One region of the Peribacillus sp. NPDC097264 genome, then DNA from elsewhere that is predicted to be linked to it. Evidence: riboswitches for the same ligand, from Rfam matches in the RefSeq annotation. Region 1 holds a riboswitch; each other region holds the start of a gene.

The links. Region 1 has a riboswitch for cobalamin ahead of metE (5-methyltetrahydropteroyltriglutamate--homocysteine S-methyltransferase). Riboswitches for the same ligand answer to the same signal wherever they lie in the genome.
Region 2: it holds a riboswitch for cobalamin, as region 1 does, so the genes downstream of both, ACQKL0_RS13000 (ribonucleoside-diphosphate reductase subunit alpha) here and metE (5-methyltetrahydropteroyltriglutamate--homocysteine S-methyltransferase) in region 1, are expected to answer to the same signal.
Region 3: it holds a riboswitch for cobalamin, as region 1 does, so the genes downstream of both, ACQKL0_RS02400 (helical backbone metal receptor) here and metE (5-methyltetrahydropteroyltriglutamate--homocysteine S-methyltransferase) in region 1, are expected to answer to the same signal.
Region 4: it holds a riboswitch for cobalamin, as region 1 does, so the genes downstream of both, ACQKL0_RS12685 (hypothetical protein) here and metE (5-methyltetrahydropteroyltriglutamate--homocysteine S-methyltransferase) in region 1, are expected to answer to the same signal.

Annotation. Positions count from the first base shown of each region.
Region 1 is NZ_JBNNSR010000017.1:42,530-47,340, reverse strand. Features, by position in the region: gene ACQKL0_RS19360 (D-2-hydroxyacid dehydrogenase) at 1-8, opposite strand, end outside; gene ACQKL0_RS19355 (aminopeptidase) at 154-1,263, opposite strand; gene bcp (thioredoxin-dependent thiol peroxidase) at 1,275-1,745, opposite strand; gene ACQKL0_RS19345 (potassium channel family protein) at 1,808-2,230, opposite strand; cobalamin riboswitch at 2,513-2,710, shown strand; gene metE (5-methyltetrahydropteroyltriglutamate--homocysteine S-methyltransferase) at 2,851-4,811, shown strand, end outside.
Region 2 is NZ_JBNNSR010000007.1:152,094-156,904, forward strand. Features, by position in the region: gene ACQKL0_RS12985 (SulP family inorganic anion transporter) at 1-1,399, shown strand, start outside; gene ACQKL0_RS12990 (hypothetical protein) at 1,481-1,627, shown strand; gene ACQKL0_RS12995 (manganese-dependent inorganic pyrophosphatase) at 1,676-2,605, opposite strand; cobalamin riboswitch at 2,893-3,074, shown strand; gene ACQKL0_RS13000 (ribonucleoside-diphosphate reductase subunit alpha) at 3,212-4,811, shown strand, end outside.
Region 3 is NZ_JBNNSR010000001.1:497,801-502,611, reverse strand. Features, by position in the region: gene ACQKL0_RS02415 (ABC transporter substrate-binding protein) at 1-409, shown strand, start outside; gene ACQKL0_RS02410 (FecCD family ABC transporter permease) at 424-1,422, shown strand; gene ACQKL0_RS02405 (ABC transporter ATP-binding protein) at 1,419-2,267, shown strand; cobalamin riboswitch at 2,389-2,566, shown strand; gene ACQKL0_RS02400 (helical backbone metal receptor) at 2,733-3,698, shown strand; gene ACQKL0_RS02395 (FecCD family ABC transporter permease) at 3,661-4,716, shown strand; gene ACQKL0_RS02390 (heme ABC transporter ATP-binding protein) at 4,723-4,811, shown strand, end outside.
Region 4 is NZ_JBNNSR010000007.1:90,260-95,070, reverse strand. Features, by position in the region: gene ACQKL0_RS12695 (methionine ABC transporter ATP-binding protein) at 1-655, opposite strand, end outside; SAM riboswitch class I at 725-834, opposite strand; gene ACQKL0_RS12690 (MBL fold metallo-hydrolase) at 1,161-1,982, shown strand; cobalamin riboswitch at 2,078-2,279, shown strand; gene ACQKL0_RS12685 (hypothetical protein) at 2,508-2,732, shown strand; gene ACQKL0_RS12680 (hypothetical protein) at 2,762-2,953, opposite strand; gene ACQKL0_RS12675 (YheE family protein) at 3,012-3,215, opposite strand; gene ACQKL0_RS12670 (YheC/YheD family protein) at 3,276-4,418, opposite strand; gene ACQKL0_RS12665 (YheC/YheD family protein) at 4,469-4,811, opposite strand, start outside.

The DNA.
Region 1 (4,811 bases):
ACTAACATGATTATCTCTCCTTTTCTTTACATAAAAAAACACGGGCACTGAATGTCCCGCGCAACTTTCTATGAGGAGGTATTCCCTTACTAAATCATATTCAGGGGTCCTCTATTTGAGTTGGACAAACGCCTCTCCCTATTAAAAAGGGCTTTATTTTAATTGATTTGGATTCAATTCGCATAATTCCCGTGGCACGAATAAACCGTCCTTACGAACCAGTATATCATCAAAGTAGATCGCTCCGCCGCCATATTCGGGTCGCTGGATCAAGACCATGTCCCAATGAGACGATGATTGATTTCCATTATCGGCCTCTTGGTAAGCTTGACCAGTGGCAAGATGGAGGCTGCCGCTAATCTTCTCATCGAATAGGATATCACCCATCGGTTCCATGATATACGGATTGATTCCCAGGGCGAATTCCCCGATGTACCGGGATCCTTCATCCACATCGAGCAAACGATTCATTTGGTCCGACTGGGTGGAAGTAGCTTTCATGATTTTCCCCTTTTGAAACGAAAGGGTTATCCCATCAAATACCTTCCCTTGGTAGGAAGAAGGTGTATTGAAGGAGATCGTGCCATTGACACTGTCTTTTACCGGTGCCGTGAACACTTCACCATCCGGAAGATTGTTTTTACCAGCGCAAATGACAGCGGGGATATTTTTAATGGAAAAAGCCAGGTCAGTCCCCGGCGATATGATCCGGACTTGATCCGTTTGATCCATCCAATCCTTTAGAGGCTTCATGGACTTTTCCATTTTGTGATAATCCAGTGTGCACACGTTTAACAAGAAATCTTCATACTGCTCAAAGCTCATGCCGGATTTTTTTGCAGAACCAATGGTCGGATAATTCAGTAACACCCAGCGCCGGTTATTGACGAAGAACATGGTGGACGTTTTCATGGCATCCTCCTGAAGGCGATATCTCTCATGAGGGACACTCACTCCTCGCCCTTCGTTCCCATCGCCCGATATGATGATGACTGCATCCACATCTTCGTATTTCTTATAATTCCATTTCGATAAGGTATCGAGCTGTTCCTTAACATTCCCTTTTAGCAGATGACTGGTAATTTCGTCATCTTCAAGTTCCGCATAAGGATAGGCCCCCATTCTATAGGCTTCGTCAATCAGTTCCTTCAATAGGGCCTTTGCTGCAACAGGCCCACGGATCAAGACCCGCTCTTTAGCCTGCAGCCTCAGTGAATGATGAATCAGCTGCTTGGCAAGCTTGATAAGTCGCTCATCCTTCATTAGCCTGTACCTTATTTTTCTAGGTCACGAAGAGTTTCCAACGCTTCTTCGACGTGGCCCTTTACTTTGACTTTACGCCATTCTTTAACGATCGTTCCTTCCTTATCAATCAGGAAAGTCGAACGCTCAATGCCCATGTATTCCTTACCGAAGTTCTTTTTCAATTTCCATACGCCATATAATTCAGCGGCTTCTTGCTTTTCATCAGCAAGCAACAGGAAAGGCAACCCATGTTTTTCAATGAATTTTTCATGACGTGTTACCGGGTCCGGGCTAATGCCTATGATGACAGCATCAAGCTCTTCGAATTGTTCATTAGCATCACGGAAATCACAAGCCTCCGTCGTGCAACCGGGTGTCATGTCTTTTGGGTAAAAATATAATACAACGTGTTTACCCTTGAATCCTGATAGGGTAACTTGTTCTCCGTTGTTTGCTGGTAATTGAAAGTCTGGTGCTTTCTCTCCAATTTCGACCGTCATTCTAAACCCTCCATTTCTTTCATCATGGTAAGCGTACCCAATAATTGAAAGAAACACAACTTTCATTTCTTGTTCTTTCTTTCCTTCTGTTCAAAATCGATGACAGCCCTGATCACAAATGCCGCAGGAAGCGTATAGCCAATGAATGCTTGGATTGTCGCGATCATCCGGCCAATACCGATTGGGGAGATATCCCCGTATCCGACGGAGAACATCGTCATCGCACTAAAATAAAATGAAGTCTTCAGCTGCTCGGAAAAGGTCCCATCCAAGCGATTGCCCATATCAAGAATCACCGAATGATTCTGAAGCTCGTATAATAAATAAATCAGTGCAAAACCGACTAATAATGTCGCATATAAATTGCCGAGCCACAGCATATCTTCAAGAGAAAACTTCTTTGCCTCCGACTCAGAAAGAAATAAGGTCCGAATGCTCATCACCATGCAAAAGATAATCCCTACAATCAAAATATAAAAGGTCATCCCCCACGCCTCATTTCAAAAACAACCCACTTCCCTTATACATACTCTTTTGCGAGTCAATATATGCTCGTTTTAGGGGTCAGACCCTATTTCCCAGCTGCTGCACCATCAAGAAAACATAGATACAGCATGGGATCTCGTGCCACATGGTGGGGGTCAGACCCCATTTCCCGACTTTTTCCTTGTTGACCCATTTGGTCGGGATATGCTAAGATGGGTTAAGTTTTTATAATATTTTGTAAATTTTAGTGTCCGTGTTTTTCCGGACGGAGTTTTTTATGAATTTCATATGTGGAGATAGGTTCCTAAGCTTTTAGGATTAAAAGGGAAGTCCGGTGTAATTCCGGCACGGTCCCGCCACTGTAATGGGAATGTATAGCGCTTTTGTTTGATGCCACTGATCCTTTTGGATTGGGAAGGCTTTTAGCGATAAGTAAGAGTTCCCTGAGTCAGGAGACCTGCCTATTTCGACAACACTGTTTTAACCTACGGGAGATAGGGAAGTGTTAGGGACCTTATAATGGTAAGGGGTATTTTCGTGCCCCTTTAATTTGAGCATTTCTAACTTTCTCTTTTGACGGTTAGGGGTGCTTTTTTTGTTGTTATTTCATTAAAAGGAGATGGATGTGTTGAAAAGTAGTAATATAGGGTACCCACGAATCGGTGAGGATCGTGAATGGAAACGTACATTAGAGGCATATTGGGCTGGAACATTAAACGAAACGGAATTCACGGCGCAATTGGAAGCGATCCGTTTAGGTAACTTGCAAAAACAAAGAGATCAAGGCATCGATATCATCCCGGTCAACGACTTTACGTTATATGATCACATGCTCGATATGTCCGTCATGTTCGGCCTGGTGCCAGAACGCTATTCGGCTTATAAAGGCGGCATGGTCCCCCTTTCCCTTTATTATTCAATGGCCCGTGGGAACAAGGATGAAGTCGCTTCCGAAATGACGAAATGGTTCAATACAAATTATCATTATATCGTTCCAGAGCTAAAACAATCCCAACTTACGTTGACAGAAAACAAGCCGCTTGCCGCTTACCGCGAAGCCAAGGAAAAACTAGGAATCGATACGAAGCCGGTTATAGTCGGACCTTACACATTCATTTCTTTGTCAAAAGGCTATGATAAAAAAGATCTTCCGGCCATCATCCTGAGCCTGTTGCCTTTATACACAAAAATTTTGCGAGAGCTGGAACAAGAAGGCGTGAAGTGGGTGCAGGTCGATGAACCATCCCTTGTTTCTTCCCTTTCCAAAGACGAGATGAAAACTGTTACATACCTGTATGAAAAATTGAACGAAGCTGTCCCCAACCTGAACATCATGCTGCAAACATATTTTGATGCTGTAGAGCACTACCAAGAAGTGATTGACTTGCCTGTTCAAGGAATTGGCCTTGATTTGGTCCATGACAAAGGAAAAAATCTCAGCAATCTTCAAACAGTCGGCTTTCCAAAAGATAAAATACTTGGGGCCGGTGTGATTGATGGGAAAAACATTTGGCTTTCTGACTTGACGAAAAAAATCGGGTTGGTCGAGTCCATTACGAAACACGTATCCGAAGATCGGATTTGGATTCAACCTTCCTGCTCCCTGCTACACGTTCCAGTGACGGTTCGAAACGAGACAGAACTGGCCAGCAAAGTGAAAGAAGCCCTTGCCTTTGCTGATGAGAAACTAGAAGAAATCACGCTTTTAGTCAGAGGGAACAGCGAAGATCTAGAATCAATCGAAGAAAAGCTGGCGGCAAACAAAGCTGCATGGCAGACCTTAAAGAATTCAAAGGCCAGAAACCATAAAGACGTGCAAGCCTCTGTCGAACAGGCGAAGCAGCAAACCCATGGCCGAACCCTGCCATTTAAACAGCGCTATCAAAAACAACAGGCGTATTTCAACCTGCCCTTCCTTCCAACCACTACAATTGGAAGCTTTCCGCAGACCGCGGAAGTTAAACAGGCCCGCGGAAAATTCAAACGCGGTGAATGGACGGCTGATCAATATGAAGCATTCGTGAACGAGGAGATTGGTAGATGGATTGATATCCAGGAGGAAATCGGCTTGGACGTCCTTGTGCACGGGGAGTTTGAACGGACCGATATGGTCGAGTTTTTCGGCCATAAATTGGGTGGATTCGTCTTCCTTGAAAAAGGCTGGGTTCAATCTTACGGCTCCCGCTGTGTCAAACCTCCCGTTATCTATGGAGATGTCCATTTCATCGATCCGATGACGGTCAAAGAAAGTGTGTATGCACAAGCCTTGACGAAAAAAACGGTGAAGGGAATGCTGACCGGTCCCGTTACGATACTGAACTGGTCGTTCGTCCGTGACGATATTTCACGGGAAAATATCTGCTATCAATTGGCATTGGCCTTGAAACAAGAAGTAGAGGCACTGGAATCAGCAGGGATCAAAATGATCCAAGTCGATGAACCAGCCCTGCGTGAAGGCCTTCCATTGAAAAAAAGCGACCGTGATGAGTACTTAAGCTGGGCGGTCCATTCATTCCTGATTTCCACTTCGAGCGTCGAAGACACAACACAAATTCACACCCATATGTGCTATTGTGATTT
Region 2 (4,811 bases), on a different contig from region 1:
CGTACTTTCCGGAATCGTCGTTGCCCTGGCCTTAATTCCTGAGGCAATAGCTTTCTCCATCATTGCCGGGGTCGACCCGATGGTGGGATTGTATGCTTCCTTCTGCATCGCCATCGTCATCTCCTTTGTTGGTGGAAGACCAGGCATGATTTCAGCGGCGACCGGGGCGATGGCACTCGTGATGGTTGACCTTGTAAAGGATCATGGCTTGAACTATTTACTTGCCGCAACCATATTAACTGGGATCCTTCAAATTCTACTGGGCGTCTTTAAGATTGGGAAACTCATGAAGTTTATACCGAAGCCGGTTATGACTGGCTTTGTGAATTCTTTGGCCATTATGATTTTCATGGCTCAGCTCACTCATTTCAAAGGGGAAACGTGGGTCATGTATGTCATGACAGCTGGTTCACTCGCCATCATCTACCTTTTCCCACGGATAACCAAGGTCGTCCCTTCCCCGCTGGTCGCAATCATCTTCATGACCATCGTGGCCGTTGCAACAGGTGCTGCTGTACGGACCGTAGGCGACATGGGGCAATTGAGCGAGGCTCTTCCCATGTTCTTGATTCCGGATATCCCTTTGTCATTCGAGACATTGGCCATCATTTTTCCTTATTCCATTGCCCTAGCGTTTGTCGGATTGCTTGAATCCTTACTAACGGCTCAAATCGTTGACGAAATGACCGATACGGATAGCAATAAAAACCGGGAGGCCAAAGGTCAGGGAATAGCGAACATCGTGGCCGGTTTCTTCGGCGGGATGGCCGGATGTGCAATGATTGGACAATCCGGTATCAACATCAAGTCCGGGGGACGAGGTCGACTGTCCACTTTCGTCGCCGGGGCCTTTTTGTTAATCTTGATCGTGTTATTGAATGATGTCCTCATTAAAATTCCGATGGCCGCCCTTGTTGCGGTCATGATCATGGTTTCCATCGGGACTTTTGATTGGTCCTCCTTGAAGAGGCTCCGTATCACGCCTAAAACCGAGGCGATAGTCATGATCGTAACGGTTATCGTTGTTCTTTATACGCATGATTTATCCAAAGGCGTATTCGCCGGGGTACTCTTGAGTATGATTTTCTTCTCGGCTAAAATTTCAAAAGTGTCTGTCGAGAAAACAGCGGACAACCAGGCTAGGCAAATCACTTATCGAATAAAAGGCCAGGTGTTTTTTGCATCGGTCCAAGACTTCATTTCGAAGTTTGATACGAAGGAAAAAGCAGATTCCATCATCATTGATTTTTCCAATTCGAAAATATGGGATGCCTCGGCTGTAGGCGCCGTCGAGAAAGTCATCTTAAAATACAGAGTACAGGGGAAAACGGTTCAAGTGCTCGGACTTGATCAGGAAAGTTCTCAGCTGCTAAAGAACCTCGCCTCATATGAAAAGTAAAAGGATGCATGGCTCCCCTGCATAAATTCTTGCTGAACCGCCAAACTAGAGTGAATGATACTCTGGATTGGAGGGAAAATCATGTCATCCGAACAGGATTATACTGCTGCAGATTTATCACCTGACCTTCTCAATGAGTTAAAACTCTTTGAAGGCAAAATACGTGAGGAATCAAACAAAGAGCTTATCGTGATTGCGTATGAAAAAGAGAAAGAAGCGTTGAATTGAAAAAAGGACTCGAAGCCACTTTCAAAGTGGCATCGGGTCCTTTTTTTATTACTTAGCGAAGATATCGGTTAAAACTGGTACAATTTGTTTTTTACGTGACACGACGCCTTCCAATACAGCAATGTTATTATTCAATGTTACGTTATACGCTTTCTCCACTGCATCCGCTGATGCTCCTAGAGCCAAGGCAACGGAATCATTCGTTAAGATATCCGTTACGACGAATAAGAATAAATCCAATTCTTTCGCGGCAATAACTGCATGAATCGCTGCTTCAATTTCTGATTGCTTTGCAAGCACTTCATTCGGATCAACAGCATTCACTTGAGCAATCTCAACTTTTGCCGTTCCCATTGAAAATTCTTTTGCATCAAGTGTGATGAGCTGATCGATGGTTTTGTCACTCAAGTCAGCACCCGCTTTTAGCATCTCCAAGCCATATGTTTCAGCATTCACGCCAGCAATTTCCGCTAATTCCATAGCAGCTGCGACGTCTTGCTCCGTGCAAGTAGGCGATTTGAATAATAAAGAGTCGGAAATGATGGCTGAAAGCATAAGTCCTGCAATGGCTTTAGGCACTTCAATTCCGTTTTCTTTATAAATCTTATTTAAAATAGTAGCCGTGCAGCCAACTGGTTCTGCGCGGTAATATAAAGGATCACTTGTTTCGAAATTAGCGATACGATGATGGTCGATGACTTCCAATACGCGTACCTGGTCAATGTCTTCGGCACTTTGCTGACGTTCGTTGTGATCGACTAAAATCACGCCATCCGCTTCCCCAGCCACTTTTTCAACAAGGCGGGGTGCTTCGAATTTAAATTGGTCCAACGCATATTGTGTTTCACCATTCACTTCACCAAGACGAACAGGTTCAGCTTGGATGCCCAGCTGCTTTTTTAGGTCAGCATAAGCGATTGCTGAACAGATAGTGTCGGTATCCGGATTCTTATGTCCAAAAACTAATATTTTTTCCACGATTTTTTCTCCTTTTTCCTAAATGATTTGCAGGGATTTTTCTTTTCATAACCAGAATCCCTAGTTTTGCTATGCAATTTATTTTAACACAAAAACCCTGACATTCCGCGATGGAATTTTGTATTCCTCCCTATATTCTTTCATCATCCTCTTCCTTTATCCGACCTTGTCAATAGATATGAATCAGTTTTTCACAAATATATATGTTGAATTATCAGCATGGATGGCTTACGATAATATAAGCATACATACTAGATATTGACTTTTCTAACAACATAAATAACTATATATAGAATTATTAACCAAGGTGCCAGAGATGGCTGAAAAGGGAATCCGGTGTGAACCCGGAACTGTCCCCGCAACTGTAAATGTGACGAAATGAGAAAACCACTGTATAGCTCTCTATACGGGAAGGACTCAAAGTAGGATGATCATGAGTCAGGAGACCTGCCTGGTTTTTTCAAGTTTCTTATTCTTCGGGGATTGAGATGATGAAACGATAGTGTAACGGCTATTTTTTCATGGCTCTTTTATCCTATCGTTTGATCCGCTCAATTTATTGGGCGGTTTTTTTTTATTCGCGTACATTTAAGAGGAGGAACATTTATGACTCAAACATATAACCCTACCATAAAAAATGACACAGAAACAAATTCAACCCAGCTGGACATGTTATCCAAGGATTTCGAAGGCCGTCTTGATATGGAAAAGTTCAAAAAGCGTTTTACTAAATGGCTCGATCGAAAAGGTGATGCTTCAGAAGAACAAACATCGAAAAAGTTGATCCAGCTTGCACTTGAAAGTGTCGATATCGATGCCCCAGACTGGACATTCGTCGCCGCAAGGGAACTATTGAATACCATGTATCGTGATGCCCAAAAGAACCGGGGCTATGAAGGCCGGAACTATGGACCTTTCTATGAATTGATTCAAGAACTCTCTCAGCAGCATGAAGGCCAACGTTACCCTGTTTATAAAGCAGAGCTTCTCGACTCCTACACAAAAACGGAAATCGAAGAATTGGGTTCGGTCATCGATCCGGAAAAAGATAAACTATTTTCATATATCGGAATCTATCTTTTGAATGATCGCTACTTGGCCCGTCCAAAAAAAGACAAGGTCTATGAACTTCCCCAGGAGCGCTTCATGATCATTGCCATGGAAATCATGAGACTGGAAAAAACGGAACACCGACTGCAGCTTGTTAAAGAAGCCTACTGGGCAATGTCGAACCTATATATGACGGTAGCGACCCCTACCCTCTCAAATGCCGGAAAGACACACGGGCAATTGAGCTCATGCTTCATCGATGCAATCGAGGATTCCATCGACGGAATTTATCAATCAAACTATGATGCCGCAAAAGTTTCCAAGTTCGGGGGCGGCGTTGGTCTATATGTCGGGAAAATCCGTTCGCTTGGTTCTGATATCCGCGGTTTTTCCGGTAACAGTTCAGGCACGACTCCCTGGATTCGCCTCTTTAACCAAACGGCCGTCAGCGTCGATCAATTGGGGCAACGTAAAGGCGCAATCGCCATCTATCTGGATGCGTGGCATAAGGACATCCTGAGCTTCCTTGACTTGAAGACGCAAAACGGCGACGACCGCTTAAAGGCGCATGACATCTTCACGGGCGTCTGCATCCCCGATTTATTCATGGAAGCCGTGCGTGACCGGAAAGATTGGTATCTCTTCGACCCGCATACCGTGAAGCAAACCCTTGGGTTCTCCCTCGAAGATTTTTATGACGAGAAAAAAGGGGAAGGCAGTTTCAGGGACCATTACGCCCTTTCTGTAGAGGCGGCGGAGAATGGCATACTTCCAGGCTATAGTTTCGAGAAAATCAAAGCGATGGACATTATGAAAGGCATCATGATTTCACAATTAGAAGAAGGCGTACCCTATATGTTCTACCGGGACGAAGTGAACAGAAAGAACCCGAACAAGCATAAAGGGATGATCTATTGTTCTAACCTTTGTACGGAAATCGCCCAGAACTTAAGCCCTTCAACGATCACCGACGAATATGAAACGGAAGATGGCGATGTCGTCGTAGTTCGCAAAAGCGGGGATTTCGTTGTCTGTAACCTTTCTTCCATCAACCTGCCTCGCGCGGTGAACAGCGATGTATTGGAGAGACTGATCCCGATTCAGATCCGCATGCTCGATAACGTCATTGACGTGAATACCTTACCGGTCAAGCAAG
Region 3 (4,811 bases), on a different contig from region 1:
TACAGGGGCTTATGATATAGCAGCAGAAGAAGTTACAGGAACAAAAGAAGTCAATATGGAACAAATCTACAAATGGAACCCGGATATCATCTACATTACGAACTTTTCGACAACTCAGCCTGAAGACCTAACGAACAATACAGTGAACGGACAAGATTGGAGTCAGGTCAGTGCTGTACAAGAAGGAAATGTATATAAAATTCCGCTGGGCATCTATAGATGGTTCCCACCAAGCGGTGATGCACCTCTTATGTTAAAATGGATGGCTCAGAAAAATCATCCCGAGCTATTTGATTATGATATGAAGGATGAAATCACGGATTACTACTCAGAGTTCTATGATTATGATGTAACGGAAGAACAAGTAGAGAACATTCTTCACCCATCTTCCGAAGCCGCAAAACAGTAAAGTAGGGAATGAAAATGAAAAAATGGAAAACGGTCCTCTTCTGGATATTGCCCATTGCGATGGTTCTCCTATCATTGAGCATCGGACGCTTTGGAATGGACTTAGGGACTCAAATTAAAATATTGCTTTCAACCGTGTTTCCAATCGAGCCAACATGGACACAGATGGAAGAAACAGTGGTCCTTCAAATACGTCTGCCACGAATTTTACTGGCCTTGTTAATCGGTGCGGGCCTATCGATTGCAGGCGCCTCTTTCCAAGGGATGTTCGGCAATCCCTTGGTCAGTCCCGATATCCTAGGAGTGTCTGCAGGTGCTGGGTTCGGTGCTTCCCTTGGGATTTTATTATTGGGACATGGTTTTGCATCTCAAGTCTTGGCACTTGGCTGTGGTTTAGCCGCCATCGTTTTCACGTTCATAATCAGCGGCAAAAAAGATTCACCGGTCTTCATGCTTGTTTTGGCTGGGGTTGTCACCTCCGCCCTTTTCCAAGCGTTGATCTCGTTAATTAAGTTTGTCGCCGACCCTGAGGAAAAGCTGCCAGCCATCACATACTGGTTAATGGGAAGCCTTGGAACGGCCACATACAAGGATTTATATGTGGGTGGACCAATCATCCTTGTCGGCATCTTGATTTTGTATTCACTACGCTGGAGAATCAATTTACTGACCTTACCTGAGGATGAAGCAAAATCGCTAGGTATCCCGGTCACTAGATTGAAGTGGACGGTCATTCTTGGTGCGACGTTAATTACGGCTTCTTCTGTAGCGATAGCCGGTATCATTGGCTGGGTTGGATTGATTATCCCTCATGTGGCAAGAATGCTCGTCGGGAACAACAATCAACTTGTCCTGCCGGTATCCCTATCGGTTGGTGGCGCCTATTTACTCCTAATCGATAACCTGGCTCGTTCTGTAACGGCTACGGAAATTCCGCTATCGATATTGACAGCCATTATCGGCGCACCATTTTTTGCGATTCTACTTAGAAAGACAGGAGGTGGGTGGTCATGAAAATCGAGGTGCAGGGAGGGAATTTTTTCTATGCTAAAAAAAGAGAGAAAGCTCCTTTTCTTTACCAGACCGACATTGACTTTTCGTTGAATGACGGAGAGATCATGGCGATCCTTGGCCCGAACGGTGCCGGTAAAACCACGATGCTGAAGTGTATCACCGGCCTTCTTGATTGGAAAAAGGGTCAAACGCTCATCGACGGAAAGCCGCTTACTGCGCTATCACGCAAAACGATCTGGAAACGAATCGGTTATGTTCCTCAGGCACATAAAATGGTTTTCGGATTTACTTTGGAAGAGCTTGTCATTATGGGAAGGGCGCCTTATATCAGTACGCTGTCCCAGCCTTCTGCAAAGGATCGGGAGGCTGCCATCGCTGCTCTTGAAATGGTTGGCATTGCTCACCTTGCCAAAAAGTCCTGTAATTCCGTCAGTGGTGGGGAATTGCAGCTGGCCTTGATTGCCCGGACGCTTGTATCGGATCCGGATGTATTGATTCTTGATGAGCCGGAGTCGCATCTTGATATTCAAAAGCAAATCGTGATTTTACAGACACTTAAGCGGTTATCGAAAGAGAAGAACATTTCTTGTATCATAAACACGCATTATCCGAACCACGCATTCTACTTGGCTGACCATGTTTTAATGACTGCCAAGGAAAAGCGTGTGGTGTATGGCGAAGTCCGCGAAGTGATGACGGAAGCCCGGATGAAAGAGTACTTCGGAATCGAAATGAAGAAAATCATTTATGAGGAAGCGGATGACTTTTTGATTGAAACGATGGTGCCGAAAGATCTAGGTCTTTTACGTGATCAAAGTACATGCCGTTTTAATAGTGACATCTAAAGCTATAGAAGGCAGCCATGTGATGGTTGCCTTTTTGCGTTCCAAATCTTAATTTAAAGTAATCTGAAATATCATATAATACGATTTCCTAAATGGTGTATAATGAAAGGCAGTGAAATTATATACATATGAACAATTTGGTGTCTGTAAGGACTTGAAAGGGAAGTTGGTGAAATGCCAACGCGGTCGCGCCACTGTAAATGGGAGTTAACGGATGTATACCACTGTATGAATAATATGGGAAGGTGCCGTTAGCAATGACCATGAGCCAGGAGACCTGCCAAAATTGTACACCGGTAACCACGCGGATGGGGAGGTGTGTGGCAGAGCTATGTCCCTTTTTTGTTCCGTTGCCATACATGCATCCTCCGTTTTGATGGGGGATGCTTTTTTGTATGTCTTTTGATATTCGCAACACATGTGTGAAGGTCCAGAAATGATCACAAAAATGATGGAGGTTTTAAGATGAGGAAGATATATAGTTTCATGCTTGTGATGGGATTGATGGTCGGTATACTGGTTGGCTGTAGCGATGCCTCCCAGGATGGAACAGGAGAAAACCAGTCGACAAAACAAGCTGTTAACCAGGGCTTCCCGCTTTCGTTACAAGATGCAGTGGGTAACCAAGTCACCATCGAGCAGAAACCAGAAAAAATTGTTTCATTAATCCCAAGTAATACAGAAGCGGTCTTTGCGCTAGGTTCGGGTGAGAAAGTGATTGGAGTGTCTGAAAATGACAATTACCCGGAAGAAACGAAAGATATTCAGAAGATAGGTGGAATGGAAATAGATACAGAGATGATTTTAGCTTTGCAGCCTGATATCGTTCTTGCTCATGAGAGTGCCCATAATTCCAAAGAAGGAATCCAACAGCTTAAGGATGCGGGTATTCCAGTTCTAATCGTGAATGATGCCAAAAACTTTAAAGAAGTGTATACGTCTATTGAGATGATTGGAACGGCAATAGGGGAACTGGATAAGGCGAAGGAAATCGTCAAGACGATGCAGAACAAGCTGGAAAAGATCAAAGAAAAGGCTAAGGCAATCAAGAGTGAGGATAGAAAAAGTGTTTTTGTAGAGGTTTCACCGTCACCTGAAATCTATACAACGGGAAAAAATACTTTCATGGATGAAATGCTGGACATCATTTCAGCGGATAATGTCGCAGGTGAATTGGATGGCTGGGTAAAACTCGATGAAGAGTCGATGATAGCGGCCAACCCGGATGTCATCATTACAACCTATGGTTATTACACAGGAGATCCAGTCAAAGAGGTAACGGGAAGAAATGGATGGGCCGACATTCAGGCAGTTAAGAATGATGAGGTTTTCGATGTCCATTCAGATATTGTCACTCGTTCCGGTCCTAGGCTTATAGAGGGAGTAGAGGAACTTGCCAAATCAGTCTATCCGAACGTATTTAAAAACTAAACGGGCATTGGCCTATGTATTTGCCCTATCATTTTTGGTTATTTCGATATTGATCGGTGTTTCCTTAGGATCGGTTTCCGTTCCGATACCAGTGCTTTTGCAAATCATTGGCAAGGAAGTCCTTCATTTGCCCCTGGCCATGGAACCGGATGGGACACTGACGAATATCGTGATGAACATCCGCCTGCCGAGGGTCGTGCTTGCAGGTTTGGTTGGGGCATCCCTTGCAATAGCAGGGGCAGCATTTCAGGGATTGCTCAGGAATCCCCTAGCTGACCCCTATACCCTGGGAATATCCTCAGGGGCTTCGCTTGGTGCAGTATTAACGTTGTTTTTGAATTTGTCACTGCCGTTTTTTGGCCTATATACACTGCCTACATTAAGCGTTCTTTTTTCATTGTTGACGATTTTTTGCGTATTGACCTTTGCAAGAAAAATGGATCGTTCCATGAAGGTAGAAACGATTATTTTAACCGGTATCATTTTCAGCTCGTTTTTAAGTGCTTTCATCTCATTGATGATTGCATTGACGGGTGAGGAGTTAAGGCAAATCATCAGCTGGCTGATGGGAAGTGTCTCGATGCGTGGTTGGAGTCATGTCACGATCATTTTGCCATTTTTCCTCCTTGGTTCTCTCGTTTTGATGATGAATACCCACGAATTGAATGCCATGACATTTGGGGAAGACCGTGCGAGGCACCTAGGCGTGAATGTTCAGCGGAGGAAGATGCTGATTCTGGTCGCCGGCTCGATACTGACAGGGGCTGCCGTTGCCGTATCAGGTACGATTGGCTTTGTAGGGCTGGTCATCCCCCATTTGGTCCGCAGGATTTGGGGGCCAGACCATACGCATCTGTTGCCATTATCATTGATTGTGGGAAGCGGATTTTTAATATTGGCTGATCTGGTGGCACGAACGATCATCGCACCGACAGAATTGCCGATAGGTGTTATTACTTCGCTTATCGGTGCGCCGGCATTCGCATTTATTTTATTAAAGAGACGGAGAGAAGGGTAGAAGTGTATGCTTGAAGTTAAAGGGTTAACAGGAGGATATGATAATAAAACGGTTTTGGACTCCGTCTCATTTGATGTGAAAAAAGGAGAATTATT
Region 4 (4,811 bases), on a different contig from region 1:
TTCGTCCATCTTGCATGACGGAGACACGATGGCACAGTTCCTTGACCACTTCCATTTCATGGGTGATCAACACGATGGTGATGCCCAGTTCTTTATTGATCTTTTTCAACAACTGTAAGATCGACTTCGTAGTGGTTGGATCAAGGGCTGATGTCGCTTCATCACATAATAGGACGGTAGGGTCATTCGCTAAGGCCCGTGCAATGCCTACCCGCTGTTTTTGTCCGCCACTGAGTTGAGCCGGATAAACATCTTTTTTATCACGAAGGCCAACGATATCCAATAGTTCCAGCACGCGGTTAGTAATGACCTCCTTTGGTTGATGGGCGGCTTTCAAGGCGAAGGAGATATTGTCAAAAACCGTTTTGGAACTGACTAGGGAAAAATGCTGAAATATCATGCCGATTTTCTGGCGTTGTTTGCGAAGCTCCTGGCTTGATAAGGTTGTTAAGTCGACGCCATCGATGATGATGCTACCATTGGTCGGACGCTCAAGAAGATTCAGACAGCGAATCAATGAACTCTTTCCCGCGCCGCTATACCCGACAATCCCATAAACCTCTCCCGTTTGAATGGTTAAAGATACATTATCCACTCCGATAACTCGGGTATTCTTCGAGATATATTCCTTTCGAACTGAACGAATTTCAATCATGATGCTATCCTCCTTATACATAAAAAAGCTACCTCTATCATTCAGAAAGAGGCAGCGAAATTATATCCCGTCTTATCTTTCAGAATGGTATTTCATTCTGCAGGAAGGGGCACCATTCCCGATGTGGGGCGGTTGCCGGACGTCATAGGGCCTGGTCCCTCAGTCACTCTTGATAAGTTAATTACTATTTTAGTATTTTATTATTTTTTTAATATAATCTATATTATTTGTTAAATACAGTAATGTCAATTATTTTTTGAATTTTATCAAGATTATGAATCGAACGATCTACTTGCCCAGATTATAGTGGCCATTTGCTAAGTTACACGGAACGTCCCGGATCTTACATGGCCTGTCTGCGTAAGAATATGGACTTTGATCACTCCCATCATTAGAAAAAATATTATACTTGTAAAAAGTATGGAGAGATAATACATTTATTGTAAGTAAATTAGAAAATAAAGGATGATGAGTTTTTCCAAAAAAATGATTGGGGTGGAAAGTCATGCTGGAAATGAAAACGATAAATGATGTGGTTTGCGTAAAAGGGACACCGGAAGGAAACAAATCAGGCATGAGCGTGAATGTGTTCTTAACCGATGGCATGTTAGTTGATACGGGGGCAAAAATCTTGTTGAAGGAACTTACTCCATTCTTTGAAACCGCTGATTACGATATGGTTGCGCTGACGCATTATCATGAGGACCATACGGGTGGGGCCGCATGGATACAGGAACATAGGAACGTTCCCATCTATATTCATCCGATGTCCCTCGATATTTGTGCAAAGGATGCAGAATATCCCGATTACCGTAGAGTTTTTTGGGGAGATAGGGATGCCTTCAAGGCAGAACCATTAGGAGGGGTCGTCCATTCACGCACTCAAACATGGGAGCCAATCTTTACGCCAGGGCATTCGAGGGACCATATGGTTTACCTGAACCATAGTAATGGCATGCTGTTTTCGGGTGACCTGTTTGTAACGCCGAAAACGAAGCTAGTTTTAAGGGAAGAATCTATCCCGGTCATCATGGAATCCATCAAGAAACTGCTTCAGTATGATTTTAAAGAGGTCTTTTGCTGCCATGCCGGATATGTCCCGAACGGAAAGGAAATGTTTGAAAGAAAGCTCAGTTACTTGGAAAATCTGCGCGGTGAAATTCTGCGTTTGCATGATCAAGGATTGGAAGTCCATGAAATTCAGCAAAACGTGTTGCCTAATCGGTATCCGCTTATCGAGATATCCGGTCATGAATGGGATTCGGAGCATATCATTACATCGATCCTGAAAGAGAGTAGGGTGTATTCAGAGGACAGGAAGAAATGATGAATAAGAGGAAAGAGGATAGATAGGGCCCAAGAACAAGGCAGGAGTCTCATTGTAATCCTAGTGAAAATTTGATACAGTTAAACTGAAAAATAGTATTTCGTCTAGAAATGGGTGCAGATAAGAAAGTGTAGCTTATCTGCTTAAAAGGGAAGTCGGTTAGAATCCGACGCTGTCCCGCAACTGTAAATGAGAGCGATTCGAAGGAATGCCACTGTCTTTTTTGCAAGAAAAGATGGGAAGGTTCGAAAAGCGATGATCATGAGCCAGGAGACCTGCCCGTTTTTAGCACAACGCCAGAAACCTACGAGGATAGGGGGTGTTAAGTGCGAAAAATTAGCAAGAACATGCTTTCTTATTTTTGTAGAAAAATGGGGAATCATGGTCATTTTTGTTATGTTTCGTTTGCACTCTAACAACTTCTGAATGGGAAGTTGTTTTTTGTTTTTTACAAGTCCATATTGGACAACATTCAAAAAGAATCCTGTTAATTAGACAGGACAGCTATCATAGGGGGCCATATCATTGTTTGGTACAGTTGAGCATTTTACGGACTATTTAAAAGCGCAAATCATGCGTAACTTTTGTGTGGAAGAAATGATATCTTTAGATGATTGCCGAGCAAGCTTGATTGAGGAAATCCAGGTTCATGGCAAAAACGTAGAAGATAGGAAAGAATACGAAGCAAATCTTGAAAGAGCCTTTAGCCAAGTGAATCTAGAAATATTCGGCTATCAAGAAATCAAATAAAGAGCCGCCCATAAGGGAAGCCCTTGTTTTCAATCTTTATTGATGTTCGGTTCCGTTTCATCATGAAAGTCATGGGCTTCCTCAATGTTCAAGGTGTCCGCGGCTTCATAGACGTTTCCGCCAGCAAGTCCTTCATTGATGATACGATCGATATCGAGGTATACAGAATCCTTACCGTCATACTCGGTATCCTTCAGAAATGTAATCTTTTCTTTATCCAAATGAAATCCCTCCTTGGCTTTTTAATAGTGTTAGCCAAAGAGGGATTCTTTATTCTGTTTATTCGTACACGTGATACACCATTAAATCATGGATCATGCCCTTAAGTTTTTCTTCCTCTGATTCTTCAGGCGGATTGGTTAACCACTCGATGGACCCATCTTTATGATAGAGGGCTTGGACGGCCAATTTATTGAAGTAAAAGGAAATCTTCCAGCCAGGTAAATTCTTGTGCAGCGGCTTCCATTGAAAATGTGTAATCATATGTATAACCTCCATATCGCTGTTTCTCATTTCATTATAATGGAAAAAGCAGGATGGAGGTTATTTTCTTATGTGATTCGGAAAAGTTAATTCAATGAACAGGTTTTTTAAATGTAGTAGGCGGCTCGCTTCAATTTCCTCTTCATCAAATTGCATGGGTTTTGAATTGACTTCATAAATGAATAGAGCACCGGATGTATCTTCCCCGATATCAATGGAGAATTCCCCAAGAAAGCCAAACTTCCTGGAGAGGATGATTCCACATCTTTGCGCAATGTTCGCCAACTTCCTGTTTAACGGCCTCGTTTGTAGCTGCTGATAGGGAAAAAGCTTTCCCCCCCTTGGCGTATGGGTTGTGATTTCCTGGGTTTGCGACATCCTCACGCCCTTGCCGGTCACTTTATAAAACCCATTTTCATAATGAACAAGAATACGGTAATCGTATCGGTGTCCATTCAGTTTCTTTGGAATGACCGCTCGTTGGGCCAGATACCCCCTCTTTTTGAGCGACGCCTTATTGGCTTCCCAAAACGCGGAGAAATCAGGGTACAATTCCTGATGTTTCAGGCTATTGAATTGGAGGGTGCCATCAGGTTTTTCTAGCAGGGTGTAGATGCCCTTACCTTGGCTTCCTTTGCATGGTTTCAAATAAATATGTTTGTGGAAATGAAAGAAGTCCGCTAGTTGGGTAGGGTCGGATAGGTCTATGGTCGATGGAAGATGGCGGGCTAGAGATCCATCTTCCGTCAATGCTTCGTACATCAAGTACTTATCCAAAAAATGAGGGTTGAATAAAGTGATGCGATGTTCTTTAAAAAAGGAAAGGAGTTCTTGAAAACTTTCCGATGCTTCGAATCCCCTTTTGGGAATGCGATTATAAACGATATCGGGCAGTGGTAATTTTACCTCATTCCATGTGTTCGTTTGTGAAGAAAAGATGAAGCCTTTCATGTAGTTGGAAAGCAAGGATTCAACCGTGAATACATAGGCCAATATCCCATGATTCGATAAATATTGAGATAAATTCTGAAAAAGCGTCAAATTCCCCCCTATACCTGATTCCTTCCTTGGATCTAGAGAGGTCAAGATACCAACGACTAGCACCCGGTTTCCCGGAAATAAAGTAATCGGAAAAAGTGCCTGATCCTGGGTGTCCTGCTTAAAAGGGATTTCCTCATTCGCGGCTCCCGCATATAGCTGCATATCTTCCTCGTTATGGCTCCATCTCTCAGAGGGAACATCATAAAAAATGTTCATTTCTGTGTACCAATCGTTTGTGAAATCGTCTGTTCGGTAAGATAAATGGCATAATCAAGGCTGAGCTTCCTGGTTAAAAGTTCAAATTCCTTTAACTTTGGATGGGAAAAGATAGAACGGCCTGGTTTAGAATTAGCTTCGAACATCCATACTTGCCCTTTTTTATCCAATCCGAAATCGAAGCCGATTTCTCCTATGATGCCATCTAGGTGCTCCTCGATGCTTTCACTTAATATAAGAGCGGCCTCTGATAGCTTTTCCTCGATCCGTTTAGCTTCTTCGTCATCTCCGTATAGTTCGGCAACCGTCTTGATGACCCCGCCGCTTTTAATATGGGTC